4 regions of the Prochlorococcus sp. MIT 1307 genome follow, and region 2 is predicted to be linked to each of the others. Evidence: predicted binding sites of a transcription regulator. Region 2 holds the regulator's gene; each other region holds the start of a gene.
The links. Region 2 encodes NtcA, which controls nitrogen genes in cyanobacteria. Its sites were predicted from a motif close to GTANCNNNNGNTAC; they were not measured.
Positions count from the first base shown of each region.

Region 1: urtA (urea ABC transporter substrate-binding protein) is a predicted target of NtcA. The motif match lies at 2,846-2,859, and genes of this name have one in related genera.
Region 3: SOI82_RS08585 (DUF4278 domain-containing protein) is a predicted target of NtcA. The motif match lies at 1,773-1,786, and genes of this name have one in related genera.
Region 4: SOI82_RS04000 (DUF4278 domain-containing protein) is a predicted target of NtcA. The motif match lies at 2,050-2,063, and genes of this name have one in related genera.

Region 1 is NZ_CP139301.1:502,932-507,168, reverse strand. It holds gene urtC (urea ABC transporter permease subunit UrtC) at 1-239, opposite strand, end outside; gene SOI82_RS02655 (ABC transporter permease subunit) at 244-1,398, opposite strand; gene urtA (urea ABC transporter substrate-binding protein) at 1,482-2,771, opposite strand; gene ureG (urease accessory protein UreG) at 2,889-3,491, opposite strand; gene SOI82_RS02640 (urease accessory protein UreF) at 3,491-4,165, opposite strand; gene ureE (urease accessory protein UreE) at 4,171-4,237, opposite strand, start outside.
Region 2 is NZ_CP139301.1:1,012,413-1,016,649, reverse strand. It holds gene SOI82_RS05300 (cob(I)yrinic acid a,c-diamide adenosyltransferase) at 1-216, opposite strand, end outside; gene rph (ribonuclease PH) at 356-1,078, shown strand; gene ntcA (global nitrogen regulator NtcA) at 1,159-1,893, shown strand; gene SOI82_RS05285 (DUF3084 domain-containing protein) at 1,952-2,884, shown strand; gene SOI82_RS05280 (resolvase) at 2,881-3,318, shown strand; gene SOI82_RS05275 (DUF3146 family protein) at 3,296-3,553, opposite strand; gene pth (aminoacyl-tRNA hydrolase) at 3,562-4,167, opposite strand; gene SOI82_RS05265 (TatA/E family twin arginine-targeting protein translocase) at 4,211-4,237, opposite strand, start outside.
Region 3 is NZ_CP139301.1:1,679,668-1,683,904, forward strand. It holds gene SOI82_RS08575 (ferredoxin--nitrite reductase) at 1-510, opposite strand, end outside; gene SOI82_RS08580 (hypothetical protein) at 889-1,071, opposite strand; gene SOI82_RS08585 (DUF4278 domain-containing protein) at 1,268-1,675, opposite strand; gene SOI82_RS08590 (hypothetical protein) at 1,852-2,025, opposite strand; gene SOI82_RS08595 (high light inducible protein) at 2,353-2,460, shown strand; gene SOI82_RS08600 (hypothetical protein) at 3,858-4,031, opposite strand.
Region 4 is NZ_CP139301.1:757,970-762,206, forward strand. It holds gene SOI82_RS03985 (hypothetical protein) at 1-52, shown strand, start outside; gene SOI82_RS03990 (DUF4090 family protein) at 653-1,048, shown strand; gene SOI82_RS03995 (hypothetical protein) at 1,237-1,629, shown strand; gene SOI82_RS04000 (DUF4278 domain-containing protein) at 2,148-2,315, shown strand; gene SOI82_RS04005 (hypothetical protein) at 2,754-2,945, opposite strand; gene SOI82_RS04010 (hypothetical protein) at 3,313-3,633, opposite strand.

The DNA.
Region 1 (4,237 bases), 510 kb from region 2:
AGAAACATTGCAGCACAATAGCCTCCTAGTGCAAAAAATATTCCTTGTCCCAGGCTAAGTAGACCTGCAAAACCCCAAATTAAATCAACACCTAGAGCAACTATTGCTAGAGAGAGGTATCTACCTAGTAAGTTCAGACGAAATACAGGTAATAATGCAGGCGCTGAAATTATTGCAGAAATGATCAAAACCCATATAGCCAAAGAGATCCAACGTCGATTTGTGGAAGAAGTTTTCATAGAGTTAAACATCGACCATTCGTCCCTTTTGGGGGAATAAGCCTGCTGGACGGAATTGAAGGAAGATAACTATTAAGGCAAAAATCAATACTCTTGCCATGCTTGTTGTGGCAAAGAAATCAACCGTTGAAGCTAATGGTCCTGGCATTTGAGGCCAGATAGTGAGCAATCGACCGGCACCGATAAGATCTGTCATGATGCCAATACTGAAGGAGGCAATGATAGTGCCAAGTAAGTTTGCTACCCCCCCAAGCACTACTACCATGAAACAACCAACGATATAACTGCTACCAACATTTGGTCCTACGGAACCTAAAAGAGAAACAGCTACACCAGCAACTCCTGCAAGTCCAGAGCCTATTCCAAAGGTAAGGATGTCAACAGTTTCAGTTGATATTCCTAAGCAATCACTCATTGATCGGTTTTGGGTGACTGCACGAATGCGAATCCCCCAGACACTGCGATTTAGAAACCAAGTTACTGCTATAACAGCAATTATTGTGATTACAATTATCACTAAACGAGTCATGGGGAATGTTATTCCCAAGAAATCGACCCCACCTCTCATCCAAGAAGGTGCAGTTACGTCGACATTTCTTGAACTTGCTCGACTTATTTTGCTAATTGTTGTAGACAATCCACTTGCTGTAATGACCCCAATCATGGCTGAAAAAGCCCAGGTTCCAAACCTTACTAAATGATTGCGGTTATTCTCATAAAGATTTTCTGGTAATAATTTTGGAAGAATAAGAGCCGTTAGCAAAGAGATTACAAGCCCTGCTCCGTAAGCCAGAGGAACGCTCCGAACAAATTGTTGGAGTATTAAACTTACCCCCCATGTCGCTAGTAATGTCTCGAGTGGACTTCCATATAAACGCTTTATTACTGTCCTCTCTAAAAGAATTCCAACTAAAGCACTAACTACGAATGCAACTCCTATAGCAACAATTACATAGGCGTTATAGAACGGCTTCAAAACTGGCAGTTTAAAAATTAATTGTGTTACATAGGTCGAATAGGCACCAAGCATCATTAATTCCCCGTGAGCGAGGTTAATAACACCCATAAGACCAAAAACAATTGCTAATCCAAGGGCTGCAATAAGAAGTACGGAGCCTATTGCAACTCCATTGAAAAGGCTTTCAAGGATTAATTGCACTAGTAAAAAATTCTGAATTGTTAATGGGGAGCCAATCGCTTGAACTCCCCGTCATTTAGTAAATCATGGCAGGATCTATCAGATCAAAGGCGGTACCGTTCTCCTTTACGACGGTCAGTCCAATCGCATGCATACCCTTTAGAGCTTGGCTCATATTGGTTCCAAGCTTGAGGTAAAACTGGACCAGGAGTTGTTTCGAGAATTTTAAATTGTCCACTAGAGGTGATTTGACCAATCCGGACAGTTTGTGAGAGGTGATGATTTGGCATTACTTCAACTGGCCCCTGAGGAGCATTGAACTTGACTCCTACTAGAGCTTCCCTCACTGCGTTGTCATCAAATGAATCTGCTTTCTCTACAGCTGCTTTCCATAAGTAGACCATGTTGTATGCAGACTCTTGTGGATCTGCAACTACCCTGTCGTTACCCCATCTCTTCTTAAAGCTTTTAGCAAATTTTTTGGAAGCAGGGGTATTTATTGACATCATGTAGTTCCAGGCACCGTAATGCCCGACTAGAAACTCAGGCCCAATAGTACTAATTTCTTCTTCGGCAATCGAATAGCTCATTACGTAATAGCCATTCTGAGGTGTAATACCTACATCCTGAATTTGCTTAAAGAAAGCTACGTTTTGATCACCATTTAATGTGTTGATAATGACGCCACCAGTAGGAAGTGCCTTTTTGATTTTAGCAATAATGGGAGCAACTTCTGTATTGCCTAATGGTAGATAGTCTTCTCCAACTACAGTTCCACCAAGAGCTTTGACTTGTTCTTTTGTGATTGTATTTGAAGTTCGGGGGAAGACGTAATCGGACCCTACTAAGAAGAAAGGCTTGCCAGCTGCTGGCGAGCGTTTAAACATGAAATCTGTGGCTGGTTCAGATTGTTGGTTAGGGGTCGCTCCTGTATAAAAAATATTTTTGGAGCATTCCTGAGCCTCATATTGAATTGGATAATAAAGGAAGGCATCCTTGGATTCATAAACCGGAAGCATTGCTTTGCGGCTAGCAGAAGTCCAACCACCAAATACAACAGGAACTTTATCTTGATCGATTAGCTTCTTTGATTTTTCTGCAAATGTAGGCCAGTCAGAAGCTCCATCTTCAACGATGTATTTGATTTCGTATTTCTTGCCACCTACCTCAATGCCTCCCGCAGCATTGATTTCTTCGATTGCCATTTTTTCAGTATCCACCAAAGTGGTTTCAGAAATAGCCATAGTCCCGCTTAATGAATGCAGGATTCCTACCGTTACTTGATCATCACAATCTGGACACTCTGTAGATTGACTTCCACCCCCACAAGCTGTGACAGTTGTTCCAACAAGAATTGAAGTCAATCCTAAAAAAAGCCGCTTGGAAAGAGACATGTTCCTCATAATGAATTGAACGCCCTTATGACATTCGAGGATTTAGAAGCTATTAATGAGCCGGTTTTCAATATGTATCGGTCTATACCTTTATTGATGAATAGGTATACCAAATAATTAATTAGGTAGTTGTTTATACAAGAATTCAACTACTTTATCTAGGCCTTCACCGCTTTGAAGGTTGGTGAAACACCATGGTTGCTCTCCTCGCATTAATGAAGTATCTCGTCTCATAATCTCTAGATTGGCACCGACCATTGTAGCAAGATCAATTTTATTGATTACAAGTAAGTCTGAACGAGTAATTCCAGGCCCTCCTTTTCGAGGAATCTTGTCTCCTGCTGCGACATCTATGACGTAGATACAAATATCTACCAATTCTGGACTAAAGCTTGCCGCAAGATTGTCGCCTCCACTTTCCACAAATACCAAGTCAAGATCAGGAAAAAGACGCTCAAGATCTTCCACTGCTGATCGATTAATTGAGCAGTCTTCTCTGATGGCTGTATGCGGACAGCCACCTGTTTCAACTCCTCGAATGCGTTCAGGCTCTAATGCACCAACTTTGGTAAGGAACTTTGCATCTTCTTGTGTGTAGATGTCATTAGTAACTACAGCTAGTTGCAATTGATTGCGTAGCCGTTTGCACAGTGATTCAACAAGTGCTGTTTTGCCTGAACCAACTGGCCCTGCAACCCCAAGTCTTAGTGCGTTGCTCATTAACTTCGGAATAATCGTGTATAGAGTTCAGAATGGGATAGCTGAGCGAATGTTGCGCCAACATCTCCAGTCCATATTTGATGCGGATCAGTGTTTAGCAGTAGTTCAGCCTGGTTGCTTATCAAAGGTAAAAAAGCAGATTGGAAATACTGAGCTCTAGTTGGCCCAAGAGGAAGCAATCTAACTGCAACACTGAGTTGATTAGCAACCCAGCTATATAGATATCCTTGGATTACTTCCAACTTTGACAAATGCCAAGCCAAGCCAGCCCAACCCCACGCAATTGTCCAAGAAAGATTTTTAGTATTATCTGGTAAAGGGTGTCCCAAATCGTCAAGTAGTTGAAGAAGTGATTTCCCCATTTGACGTTGTTGAACTCGCATATTGGATGAATCACGTAGTGCTAATAACCAACTATTTAGATCAGAAACAATCAATTTTGTCTTTGAATCATTATTTAGCTTCCAATTCGTTAGGGCTTCTCTAATAGGGGTTTGGGCAGCAGCTTCGATTCTAATCTGTCCTCTTAAAAGTTCTCCTTCTAGCCAAGAAAAAATGTTTGATTCATTTTTGATTTTTCCTGTGTGAATAAGCCATTCAAGCCCTTCTGAATAACTAAATGCTCCAACAGGCAAAGCAGGGCTAACTAGTTGAAGCATTCCTAGGGAGGTCATAGAAATTAAGCTTGTCTATGAACTTGAGAGTAAGCACCTAACTCTGGGAAAAAAGGCTTACTTATCTTCTCA
Region 2 (4,237 bases):
TACTCGACTTCCTAATCCTGCGGCTCTTAGTGCCTCGCTAAGGACGCCTGAGAAACTTCCTCTAAAGGGTGCGGTGTGTACTTGCAGTTGACCTTCTGAAGTAACTAAATGGAGATGTGCTCGCTTGCCAGGAGTAGAAACAGGATGCAGGCCTGCTCTAGTTTCAATTGCTCGGCTTTGTTTAGGAAGATACTCAGGGCTAATTCTTGAGATCATAAAAACTTCAGGCCCCAAACCTCTATTCCATGAATCTAGCGGTGAGAATTCAATAAACAACTTTTTTGACACTATCTATAGTGTATTGCTAGAAATTCTTTAAGGCTTAAAGCAATCTGTATATTTGTTTTTCGAAATCATGAGTTCTGTTCCTGAGATGAGAGCAACGGGCCGTTTTTCAGATGAATTAAGGCATTGCCAGGTAACCCTGGACCCGATGGGATTTGCTCTTAGTTCCTTGATTATCAAGACAGGTCACACAAGTGTCCTTTGCAGTGTGTCCATGAGGGAAGGTGTGCCTTCCTGGTTGGAAGGGAGCGGGAAAGGCTGGCTTAGTGCTGAGTATCGGTTATTGCCTGCTTCTACTCCTACTAGACAAAATCGTGAGTTAATGAAGCTTTCAGGTCGAACTCAGGAGATTCAGAGGCTTATTGGGAGAAGTCTTAGAGCAGTGCTGAATATGGAAGTGCTTGGAGAAAAAACTTTCTTGATTGATTGTGATGTGATTCAAGCTGATGCGGGTACTAGGACAGCTTCTATCACTGGATCCTGGATCGCACTCAAATTGGCTTGTTTAAGGCTTTTAAAGAAAGGCATTTTAATTAATGATCCCATTGCAGGCCAAGTCGCGGCAGTCTCTGTGGGTTTAAAGGATGGGACTTGTTTGCTTGACCTTGATTACAATGAAGATTCATCAGCGGATGTTGATATGAATGTTGTCATGGACGCTGATGGCCGTTTGCTTGAGCTTCAGGGCACTGCTGAAGGTAAGCCTTTTTCAAGAGCAGAGCTCAATAATTTGCTCGATATTGCTGAGCCAGGTATTAAGCAACTTCTTGCGGTTCAACTTTCAGTTTTATAAAAGTAAGATTCAAAAACGTCATTATTGCTACAAGTTATTTGAAGCGCTCTCCTTAGCGTCCTGCAATCTGCTTCGCCGAAATGGCCGGCGCTATTCGCGGCTTTAGCCGCTATGCACCACAACCAGACTCACCAAAAACAACAAATCTGATTAATGGGCCGGGGCCTGTTAGTGGAACCTTGCTTGATGTCATGAGAGGTCTTGATGGAGCGAATACTGAGTTGATAGAGCGATCGAAAACTATTTTTTTTCCTGGAGACCCAGCTGAAAGAGTTTATTTAATACGTCGAGGCGCTGTTCGATTATCGAGAGTTTATGAATCTGGTGAAGAAATTACAGTGGCTTTGCTAAGGGAGAACAGTTTATTTGGAGTTCTTTCTTTGATTACGGGCCAACGTTCGGATCGTTTTTATCATGCTGTCGCTTTTACAAGAGTAGAAATGGTGACAGCTCCAGCAGCTTCAGTTCTGCATGCTATAGAAGGTGATGCAAGTGTTGGGCTTTTACTACTGCAAGGGTTATCTACAAGGATTTTACAGACCGAAACTATGATTGAAACCCTGACTCATCGTGATATGTCATCGCGCTTGGTGAGCTTCCTTCTTGTCCTTTGTAGAGATTTTGGAGTCCCAGGACAAAAGGGAATCACAATAGATTTAAAGCTTTCACATCAAGCAATTGCTGAAGCAATTGGTTCTACGAGAGTAACAATTACACGATTGTTAGGTGACTTGCGGAACTCCGGCTTGCTACAGATTGAGAGGAAGAAAATATCGATCCTTGATCCAATAGCACTTGCTAAACGATTTAGTTGAGTCACGCGTTGTTTCAGGATGGTAATACAAAGGCTCATTACTAAATTCACTTTTTTCTGTGTCTGGTTGGCTCCTGATCATTGCTTTGTTATTTCTCGGTGGCATCCTCGCAACTTTGGGGGATTTGCTTGGAAGTCGGATTGGGAAAGCCCGCCTTAGCTTCTTTAATCTCAGGCCACGTAGGACAGCAGTTTTAATAACAGTTCTTACTGGCAGCCTCATTAGCGCTATTTCTCTTGGCTTGATGCTTCTAGTAAGTAGGCAACTACGTGTTGGGTTATTTGAGTTAGAGGCTATACAAGCAAAAATTAAATCAGGAGAGAAGGATCTGAAAAAATTGGGGAAGAATTTGTACGCTTTGCGTAGGGGCGATGTTGTTATTAGTAGCGGTCAACCTTTAGCCACTGCAACAATTCAATTGGATCAATCAATGAATGCAAAAAAAGAAGTTGATCTTTTACTGCAAAGAGCAAATTATGAAGCCTATCGAAGAGTTATGCCTGGACAAAGGCCTTCAAGGAGAATAGTTCTAGCATTAAGAGGAGACATTAAAAGACTAGAAGAGATAATAAGTAAAAAAGGCTCATGGGCAGTTAATATTCGCTCTGCAGGTAATGTTTTGTTGGGTGAAAAAGCAGTCTATGTTTTTCCTGAAGTAAGGCCCAATATAAATATTGTTAATGAGGGAGAGGTAATAATTAGCACAGCTATTGAATTAAGTCAGATGAATAACGAATCTTTAGCTAAACAGATTCAATTGTTGTTTGAATCAACATCTGCTGAGATTAAGAGAAGAGGTTCTTTGAGCTCAGTAATTCAATTTAATTCCAGTGAAGTTAATAAAATGGCTAAGGAATTGCTAAAGAGGAAAGAAGGTTTTGTTGAGTTGGAAGCAATTTCTTTGCGTACTAGTCAGACTGCTGATCCCGTGGCAATCTCTTTACAAGTCAGGGAAAAAGTACAAGGGAAGATTTCAAAATATAAATTATGAGAAGCTTTATTGCTATTGACCCAGGCAACAAAAAGTGTGGACTATTACTCGCTGATCTTGAAGCAGATCTTGTTTTAGATGGGAGAGTAATAGATAGTAATGCGGTGATTGATTGCATTCTTGAGTGGAGAGCTCAGGGGCCTATAGATGGCATTGTTCTAGGCAATGGCACTACCAGCAAATATTGGGAAGTGAGGTTGAAAGGTCTTGCTCCTATTGAGATTGTTGAGGAAAGGGGTACTACTTTGCGTGCTCGAGAGCGCTATTGGGAACTTTGGCCGCCAGGTATTTGGTTGCGTTGGTTGCCAAGAGGTTTGCTCTTACCAACGAATCCTTTGGATGCAGTGGCTGCATTGGTGCTATTAGAAGATCATTTGAGCAAGAAGTTGAATTGGACAGGCCCACCAAATTTCAAAATTTCGCTCGAACGGTAAAGATATAGTCCCCACCAGCTTCTAGTTTGTAGTCTGCTTTTATAAGAAATCGCATTAGAGCATCTTGAATCAGGGCTCTTCCCAAGGAAGGTTCAAGTATTAGCTCTCCTTTGTTGAAAGTCCATGTGAATTGCCATTCAAAACCTCCTGCTGAAACTTCTCCATCAAGACATTGATCAATAAAACTTTGACGATATATCCGTAAGTGAGCTTTGGTAACTGGTAGTTGACTCATTTTGGCTATCACTGTTTGGGTCTATAAGAATTAAGGCGATTGGTTCCATGCTCTAGACCAAGAGCTTGAATCAAGTCCAATCCTTCAAGAACTTCTTGAATTACTTCATTAACTATTGGCACTTCTTTTGATGAGAATGTACCTAGAACATGTGGGATTGTCTTTTCCTTGCGCTCTTCTTGTTTAGCAGCTGGAGAACCAATACCTATTTTTATTCTGCAAAAATTTTCAGTACCTAAGTGTTGAATGATGCTTCGAAGGCCATTATGGCCACCAGAACTGCCTTGAGCCCTAATTCTTATACGACCTAAGGGTAGGTCCATATCATCGACTAGTACTAAAAGCTGGCTTACTTCAATATCAAACCAATCCAATGCAGCCCGAATAGATCTGCCACTCTCATTCATATATGTAGTTGGCATAAGTACACGGGTTGCAGTTTTGCCAAATTCAACCTCAGAGAGATTGCCATGAAGTTTTTTTGCATGACGAAACTTCACTTGCTTCTTTGTTGCAAGTTCCTCTAAAACCCAAAATCCAATGTTATGCCTTGTTGAGGTGTATTGGGAACCCGGATTTCCTAGACCTACCAATAACCGGAAATCTCCGGACATAAAATTTCAGCTTTTAAGAGAATTTGTTACCTCATAGTTGTGATTATTTTTGTTCGGTCGAATCTTTTGT
Region 3 (4,237 bases), 670 kb from region 2:
TCCATTCTTAGTTAAGTAATTTTCCAACTTCAATGTATATGGCCTGGTATCTATAATTTCTTTTGGATCGATTCCTGCTAATGGATTACCTGTGACATTTCTTGGGTTATCAAATCCTGATTGGATGGTTTCTATATCAGCATCTTTTAGACGTCTAAGAATTTCAGGTAGGTCACTAATAAGAATTCCACGGAGTTGGAGGTTTTGCCTTGTAGTGATATCGCAACTTCCATCTTCTGCATAACGAGCAACAATAGATGCAATTACATTTAATTGATGTGCATTTAGTATTCCATTAGTTACTCGTAAACGGAGCATAAATTTTCCTGGTGTTTTAGGCCGCCAGAACATTCCATACCATTTCAAGCGAAGCTCTAAGTCGGTTTTGTCCATTTTCTCCCAACCAATCTTGGCAAATTCTTCTATTTGACTACCTAATAAAAGCCCATCCTTTATAGCTTTATTCTTTTCTATTTTATTTAATTTCTTCCCTTCTAAATACGGTTTCATGGTTTAGATGTTTAATGCTGTTGATTTATAGGTGAAAAAAAGAGAATAATGAATTTGGGGATGCTTCGGCTTTATAAGTTTCGTGAGACCAGAGTTATATTCATAGCAAAGTATTGAAATACATCTCCTATTAATACATTTAGGAGATCACTCTCTCTGTATCAGATTAAACAAAAATGGAAATTTATTGAATTTAAAATTTAGTAAATTTAGATACAGAATTATTACAGCCAAGATGAAGCTAGATAGATTGACCCATCTAAAATTATTGCTAATCTGCTATGTCCAGAGTAGGTTAGAAGATTATTCTATGTATATTTAGATACAAAAAAACGTCATTTAGTTCTTTTATCTCTCTTGAGGATCTAAACCGGAAGACTAATATTGACGACCTACTTCCCCAAGCCAGCGTGTTGAACCTTCTAATAGCATTTTCCAAACTTTCTTCATTGCAGCAATGTCCCTATCTAGTCCATTATTACAATTACCGGAGCGCCTTAAATCATTTATTTGCGTAGAAGGTCTTGTTGTTAATTTTGGTCTATAGAGGCGGTTAACCATTTAAAGCCCTTTACTTGAAAATAAATTCATAACCATTACAACAGAGATCTATACTATTCATATGTTGCAGTTGCTACAAAAATAATATTCAAACCAAGCATCCCTTTCTTGAATAAGATAACCTCTTAATTAAAAAGTTAGATTTAGATGATTGATTTGTGGTTGCAATTATTTTATTTGGAGGGATCCACTATAATTATTCTTTGGAGAAATAATCTAAATCAGCATCTAACATGCTCTGATTATCTTGGTTTGAACAGCATCTATACATAAGGTTGATAATACGTTTTGGATCAATTTTAAAAGCTGCAACCTCATCCCATAGTTTGCGACTAAGCTCATCATTGGCGAGATTAAATTGTGCATTAATAAGATCCCTTGCTAACGAGAAGATTTTTTTGTTAGCATCAGGTCTATAAGGCTTGTTAGTAGACCCTTTAGACAAGTATTTGTTGCCACGATAGATTAAATCATTTTGAACCTTAGATATTAATTGTCTTTTTTGAATGTAAATGCTCCGCCTGTACTTTAATTGGACAGACTTTTTAGACACAATTTCTTTGTTTTGGGTATATTTGTTACCACGATAAAGAAGCTTTTCCATTGTTTAGAGATTGAAGTTGGCCAAAGAAAATTTCTTTCTGTTGATTAACAGGGTCTTTGAGAAACGAGCCTGAATGCGCTTTGGCCATATGTCCTCTTTATTGATAGCTACTAAGGACTAGAGATGTAGTTCATAAGGGCACAAAAAATAGCTTTTTGTCTTTTCTCCCTGAAGCATTATTGTTCGACATCAATGCTTTCATAGTAGGGACGATCTACGTAGTCAGCATCTGAGCAGTACATATCTCCGTAGATCTCCTTTAGTAATTCATAGGCATCGTCGTAGTTGTCGAAGCCCTGAGAGGTAATGGGATCCTCTTCTCCGGCGTCTGAATTGATCAGGTATCTCATTCCAGCTTTAATCTTTCCCCGTGTGGATCTGTCCGAAGAGCTTCTCTATACGTAGTTGAATTGCATACATCTAAGTTTTGTCAAAGAAAGACTTTCGCCTTTGCTGTTTTTGATGGTGATAGCAGCTCATAAAGCTGTAAAACCATTTCAATGTGCTGAGGCCGCTAGGCCACATATTCCAATTCCGTTCTGCCCCAATAAAGAAATCAAGCAGGATAAGCCAAGCTAATGAATAAAAGAAAAAAGATCAATCAATGCCGTAGGGGTTTATACCCACAGTTCCTTCATGTTTCCTTTATATTTAAAGGGTTATTTTTAACTACTCTCATGACTCCTGAAGCAGAAAAATTTAATGGCTGGGCTGCAATGATCGGCTTTGTAGCAGCACTTGGTTCTTATGCAACAACTGGACAGATGATTCCAGGTATTTTTTAAATGGAATTCAATCCATTCAAGCCTTATCTGCAAAGTATTAAAAAATTTCTTACTAGATAAAGCTGAAGTAGGTATCAAAATTGATCCTTGACGGTCTGGTCAAGGGTCTTTTTTTTGTGTTCAATGAAAGCTAAGTGCTAACTCTAGGGTGCGAATTCTGTTGGCATGAATAGCTTTGAGAGGGAGGATTCTCGACATCTATTCTTAGCCTGTTTGCTAGTTTAAGAAGTGATGCTTTGCACCATTTCTTGCGTTCGTTTTGGTGACCATTAATGCTCTTTTCCCTTGAGCATCCTTTGGCAGTTACGCTGAGACTTTCTATTTCTTCTTATTCAGAGTTCACGCATATTTCGGACATATCTATCATCGGATGTAACTTTAGGCACAAGAAAACCCGCCAAAGGCGGGCTCTTGGAGATCATGAGCAAGTGTTGCCTTGTTTCCACTGCTCGGAGAATCTCATCTCCTCACTTCAGGTATTTTTACCTAATTAGTTAATTTTGGCAAGCCCTCTAGCTCATAAAAAAAGGCCCTTGCGAAACGCGCCGGACCTGGGTGATGGGGAACCTGTTTTCTAAGAGAGATTGAGCTCAAAATCAACCCCCACAAGTAGTGTTTTTTCTGATCGGTTGTATAAGTCACACTATAAATAGCGTGTATCTACCGATGACAAATCGCTTGACAGTGACTAGTGTCATCCAAGTGGCCGGGTGATGGGGATCAAACGGTCTTATGAAGCCTCTTCTGATCAAGAGGCTTTTTTATTGTGTGATGACTTTTCCTAATGCAGGTGCAACCACCCTGCAGAAATATTGAATTCACTTAATTCAGAACAAACTAGGTTCTAACTAGAGCTTTCGTTCTGGTTACCCAAGTATTTGGCCTTATTTTCAAATCTTCTAAATTAGCGCTGTCGAAAGCAGCAGCATTATTGGCTTTTGACGCCCAAGGATCAACTTCTTAAATATGCTTCTAGGCTATGCCTCCATCGACATGGCTGCCACCCTGCATCGATTTCTGCGATATGGGCCCTTAGGCAGTTGGCAGCAAAGTTACTGATAAAAGGGTTTGAATATGTCTAGGTCTTCATGGCTTAAAGATTGCATGCTGGCGAGAAAGAGTAGAGATAAAAGATCATGGGTAATAAGCTCATAGAAGCTAAGGGCTTCCTTATCTTCTCGTTAGAATTTCCCAGCATAGATTCCTAGAGATTGTGCAGATTCATTGTTATTAATGGCTTTTAACTGTTCATTAGCCATTAGTTAATTTCGCTTATTTGCTTGGTATAACTAGTGTTTAAAGGATTAGAGTGAAATCAGAGTAACTACAGTTCTAAATAAAAAGTATCAAGCTGGTTGGACAGGTATTCTGCATGTATTGATGATCACCCAAATCGTTCAATCTTTTAGCTCAATGATCTCGTAGTAAAGAGGAGCTACGTAGTCAGCATCTGAGCAGTACATATCTCCGTAGATCTCCTTTAGTAATTCATAGGCATCGTCGTAGTTGTCGAAGCCCTGAGAGGTAATGGGATCCTCTTCTCCGGCGTCTGAATTGATCAGGTATCTCATTCCAGCTTTAATCTTTCCCCGTGTGGATCTGTCCGAAGAGCTTCTCTATACGTAGTTGAATTGCATACATCTAAGTTTTGTCAAAGAAAGACTTTCGCCTTTGCTGTTTTTGATGGTGATAGCAGCTCATAAAGCTGTAACCCAAGGAAGAGCAGTCCCATTAGGACCAGAACCGAATATGGATCACCAAGCACTAAATTTCGGCC
Region 4 (4,237 bases), 250 kb from region 2:
TAATGCTGGCGTACCTTCCAAAGTATGGAGCTGCAATGGAGGAGGTGATTAAGATGCTAGAAATAAGCAATCAAGAATATTATTTCTTCTTCGAAAGAAACTACATATCTCCCCTTAACTTCTCATTTACAATGATTAGTGGTTAGCATTACTTGTAGTAAGTTCTCCCTTTGACGAGTAGTGAAGTCATAAAACATTCTTTAACCTCCAACTAAGTCATATTGCGTTGAAGTTGATTCAGCAGAATCCATGTTCAATTGTCTTATGACAAACAGGAAGGCCAAACAACCCAAATAAAACCTGCAAGCCAATATTTCTTCCGACTACGTTGCTAGAAATATCCCACCCTCAAATCTGAAATAGGTTCAAAACGGCTGCATCTCACATCAAGGAAGCAAAGATCTTATTTCGAGGAATCTCTTTCAATATCGTTTTTTTTTGCCTTGCTCTTAGAGCTCTGCAATGATCACAGCACGTTAACCAATAGACTTAAAAGCCGCTTATATACAAAAGAGCAAAGCAAATAAGAAGGCCAATTTTAAGGTTACAATTCAATCATGGTTCTTAGCATCGAAGAAAACACTTGATATAACAGGGGAATGAAGGTCTGGGGAAAAAATAACTTTGCTATTCAGAGCCAATTAGCGTTGCATTGCGCAAAAAAAAATCAACACCTTTTTTGCGATTAGGTGAAAAGAGCAGCAAAATAGCGTTGTACTTCCCAACCAAGTCCTTGAACGCCAGCAACAACATCGAAATTATCGACGATGGGCCTGAAGGTCTCGATGCTGTCCCTGAGTCAATAGAGAGCGCCATACAAGATGGCATCGATTTAAACGGATCTCCTTTACCAAAGGAGATGGTTGGCTTCTACAAAGAGGTAATGCAGAAAGAAGCTGAGAGAATCTGCCGTGTTCGAGTAGCCATGCGAAAAAAAATTATCGCTACTGGATCAAAACATTTTGATCAGGAGACTATGAATCAACGACTCTTGGATGCAGGCTGGGAAGGTTTAAAAGCTGCAGAAATCGCGTACTTTTTTAGCTAGGGTAATGATAATCTCAATCCTCATCATAAGCTCTTGTGCCTATTAAGGAATCCAATGTCTTTGTGTTTCTCAAAAGAAGGACGAAAGAAATACTTTCTCATCAATTTTGAATCTATTTAAATTAGACTATGGTCGATGGAAGTAATCCTCAAGGAACAACCCATGAAATAATTTTACAGCATTTTCTATTGGGAATAATTCTTTTTTTTGAAGCTTTAATTCTAATATTAAATATAATAATACCTAGTCCAAAAAGGTTTAAAACTTCTTTGGACAACCAAAACAACAAAAAACAATTATTTCTATCAGAGAAGAGTGATGCTGAGCTAAGAGCTGTTTTAAAGAATGTTGATGCGATTTCGACCCTAAACAAAGCCCAATTAACAAATTTGATCCTTTCCAATCAAAAAGCCTTAGAGAATTTAAAATTAGAAGAGAGAAAAAAATATCTAACGGGAATGACAAATCAAGAAATACGTTCTCTATTGAAAGGAGTAACTGGGGTCTCACGACTTAGAAAGTCCGAGCTTGTTGAAATGGTTATGAATCAAGATAGAATCAAAAAGTCTAATGTTCAATAATCTTATCCTAATCAAAAGCCAATCAAGTATCTAGACGGTCACCCTAAATATAGGAATTATTTTTGTATATCTTTTTTAAGGCCTTCTTGCCAACCAATATGAATGAATTAAATCTAACCTCTTTCCAAGTACTTATCTAATGTCTCCTTAATCTATTCGTTTTAACCACCCGCCCTTAACAGTGAAAACATCCACCTCAGGAAGACTTTCAAGCATTAATTAAATACTTTTCCCAAACATTTATAAAGATATGGATCCTTAGGCTGATAATCAAAAAGATAACTTTGATGTTCCCATAGATTCCAAAAGACTGCCCTATAAGAAGGCAAGTTTAGCGGATTTTTTTCAAGCACTGCCTTCAATAACTGCTGTATCCGAATGAACGACACAAGCCATTGATCTCGGTGCATAATTAATTCCGTAGTAACCGCTACAGAATCGTTCACCTCGCTTCATACTGAGGCGCAGTTTGACCCAAGTCAAGGAACGGGGGCTTGGGCCTTTTCGGAGGCTGCATGATGACTACCCTTCTCTATCGTGGAAATGGCTATGTCCAGCACAAAAAAACCATTACAGATAAGCCAATCAGGCTGACCTATCGTAGAAACACATACACAAAGAGAGTGGACAGACTGGCCTCTAAGCACCCTGTTTTGATCTATCGCGGGCAAATGTACCAAAAATGACTTAGAGCGGCCTTAAAAGGCTTTTCGGGGCTCCAAGGTGCCTAATAGCTCCCTATGTCGGGGCTATTTTTATGAATGATATTTTTACTCTCGTTGACCATAAGGACTTTTTCACACAGAAAAACCAATCAAAATAAATTTATGATTTTCTAAGGGTCTTTAGCTGAGGTCTGAAAGAAATAAATCCATGATTTTAGATAATGGAATCCCAGTTGAAAAAAATCGATATTCTCTGACCTCAAGCAACCTCTTCTAAGCAACAAATGCGCCTTTGCTTTATAAACATGGAGGTCGAGAGAAAACAACTGACTCTTTCACAAAAAAAGCCATAGAAGGCAAACTAGTTGCTTCTATGGCTTAGGAGAAATCTCTATTGAGGTAGTGAAACCCAAGAGAGTGGGGTGAAGACCCTGCTAAAACTTTTTTAGTTCAAGCAAATTAGCGAGTAAAGCGCTCTGATGGGTCATTACCTTTGCGGGCATACCAGTGGAACTGAGATACCTGCACAATTGCAATGACTCCAAAAATCGCTGGGAGCAACTGGAAGCCACCTGAGGGCTTAACCAAACCAAGATCAGATGGGTGTGGTAGTTGAGTAGCGAAATCAATGATGTGGGTTAAATCAATCATTAATAAAAAGGGGGCCTCGTAATAGCCCTGTTTGTGAATCCCGGTATTTATAAACCAGAAGTGCATCAGCAAGGAAGCGTCTGTTGCATCTTGAAAACTGCCTACATAAAAAAAACCTCAAAAAGTCCTTAAAGCTCGATCCTTTTCTGAGTCAAAACAGCTATAAATAGAAGTTTATTGTCGATGTCCAAAAAAAATTCATTCGTTACGCCAAAGGACTAGTCAAAAAGCAATAAGAAATGATTATCTAAAACTACATCGATCGATCTACAAATGAAAAAGACAATAAAACCCTAGGCTTTTGAAAAGCTAGAGCCTTATTGCCTTTCCTTATTGACTTTTTTAAAATATTTCTTATTTGATTTACTTACTTAAGACCTAAAGGGAAAAATATTGTTTCAGGTCCGATCAAAATCACTGATATCCCAACAATGATAGCTAGTACTTGAACTCCAAAAAATTGACGCCAACGATAGGTGAATAAAGTGGAATCTGAGCTAAGTCCCCAACCTTCGGTTGGCTCGTTTGCCTCTCGAGCAAACCAATGAAAGTTTGACACCTGGAAAATTGCGATCAAACCAAATACAAGTGGAACTATGGCAAAGCCACCTGAAGGCTTAACCAGACCAATATCAGAAGGGTGTGGAAGTTGTGTGGCGAAATCTATGACGTGAGTTAAATCAATCATCTAAAAATGAAAAATCGGGGTATTAATAGGCGAGCATCCTATCCCGCATAACAACTTCTGAGAAGATCGTTACAAACTTGATTCTTTTTAGCTGAGAAGAGTGCAAATTCAGATCGAATTTTTGCTGTGAATTCAGCTAAGAAAGACTGCTGTTCAATTGAAATTCAATTTCTTTAGAGAAAAAGCCCTTTAGAAAAAACTATTAGCCGCTTTCCAGCTAAAGCAATTGATTAAATTAACTCGAGTTAATTTCCAGCAAAAAAATAAATAGCAATAATTAAATTAGGCATGGGAATAAGCTTAAACCCCTTAAAAGGGTGAGGAGGATTTCCCTCTTCCTTTCATACAAAGGAAGACTATTATTAAAACTTCAACCTAACCTTAAAACACCTAAGCACCAGTTTAGGCATAATAAAAAAACTTTTCAAGACTTTTCTTCACTAGAAAGCCAGAGTTTCTAAGTACTGCTAAGACTAGATAGAGTCAATAGTTCTTAACTATTGGAATATCTACTTACCTTTAGCAAGAAAGAAAATCTACAAGCTTCTAGTTCATATAAAACAAATATACAATTTAGCTAGCCAGCTAAAAATCTAAAGCAAGC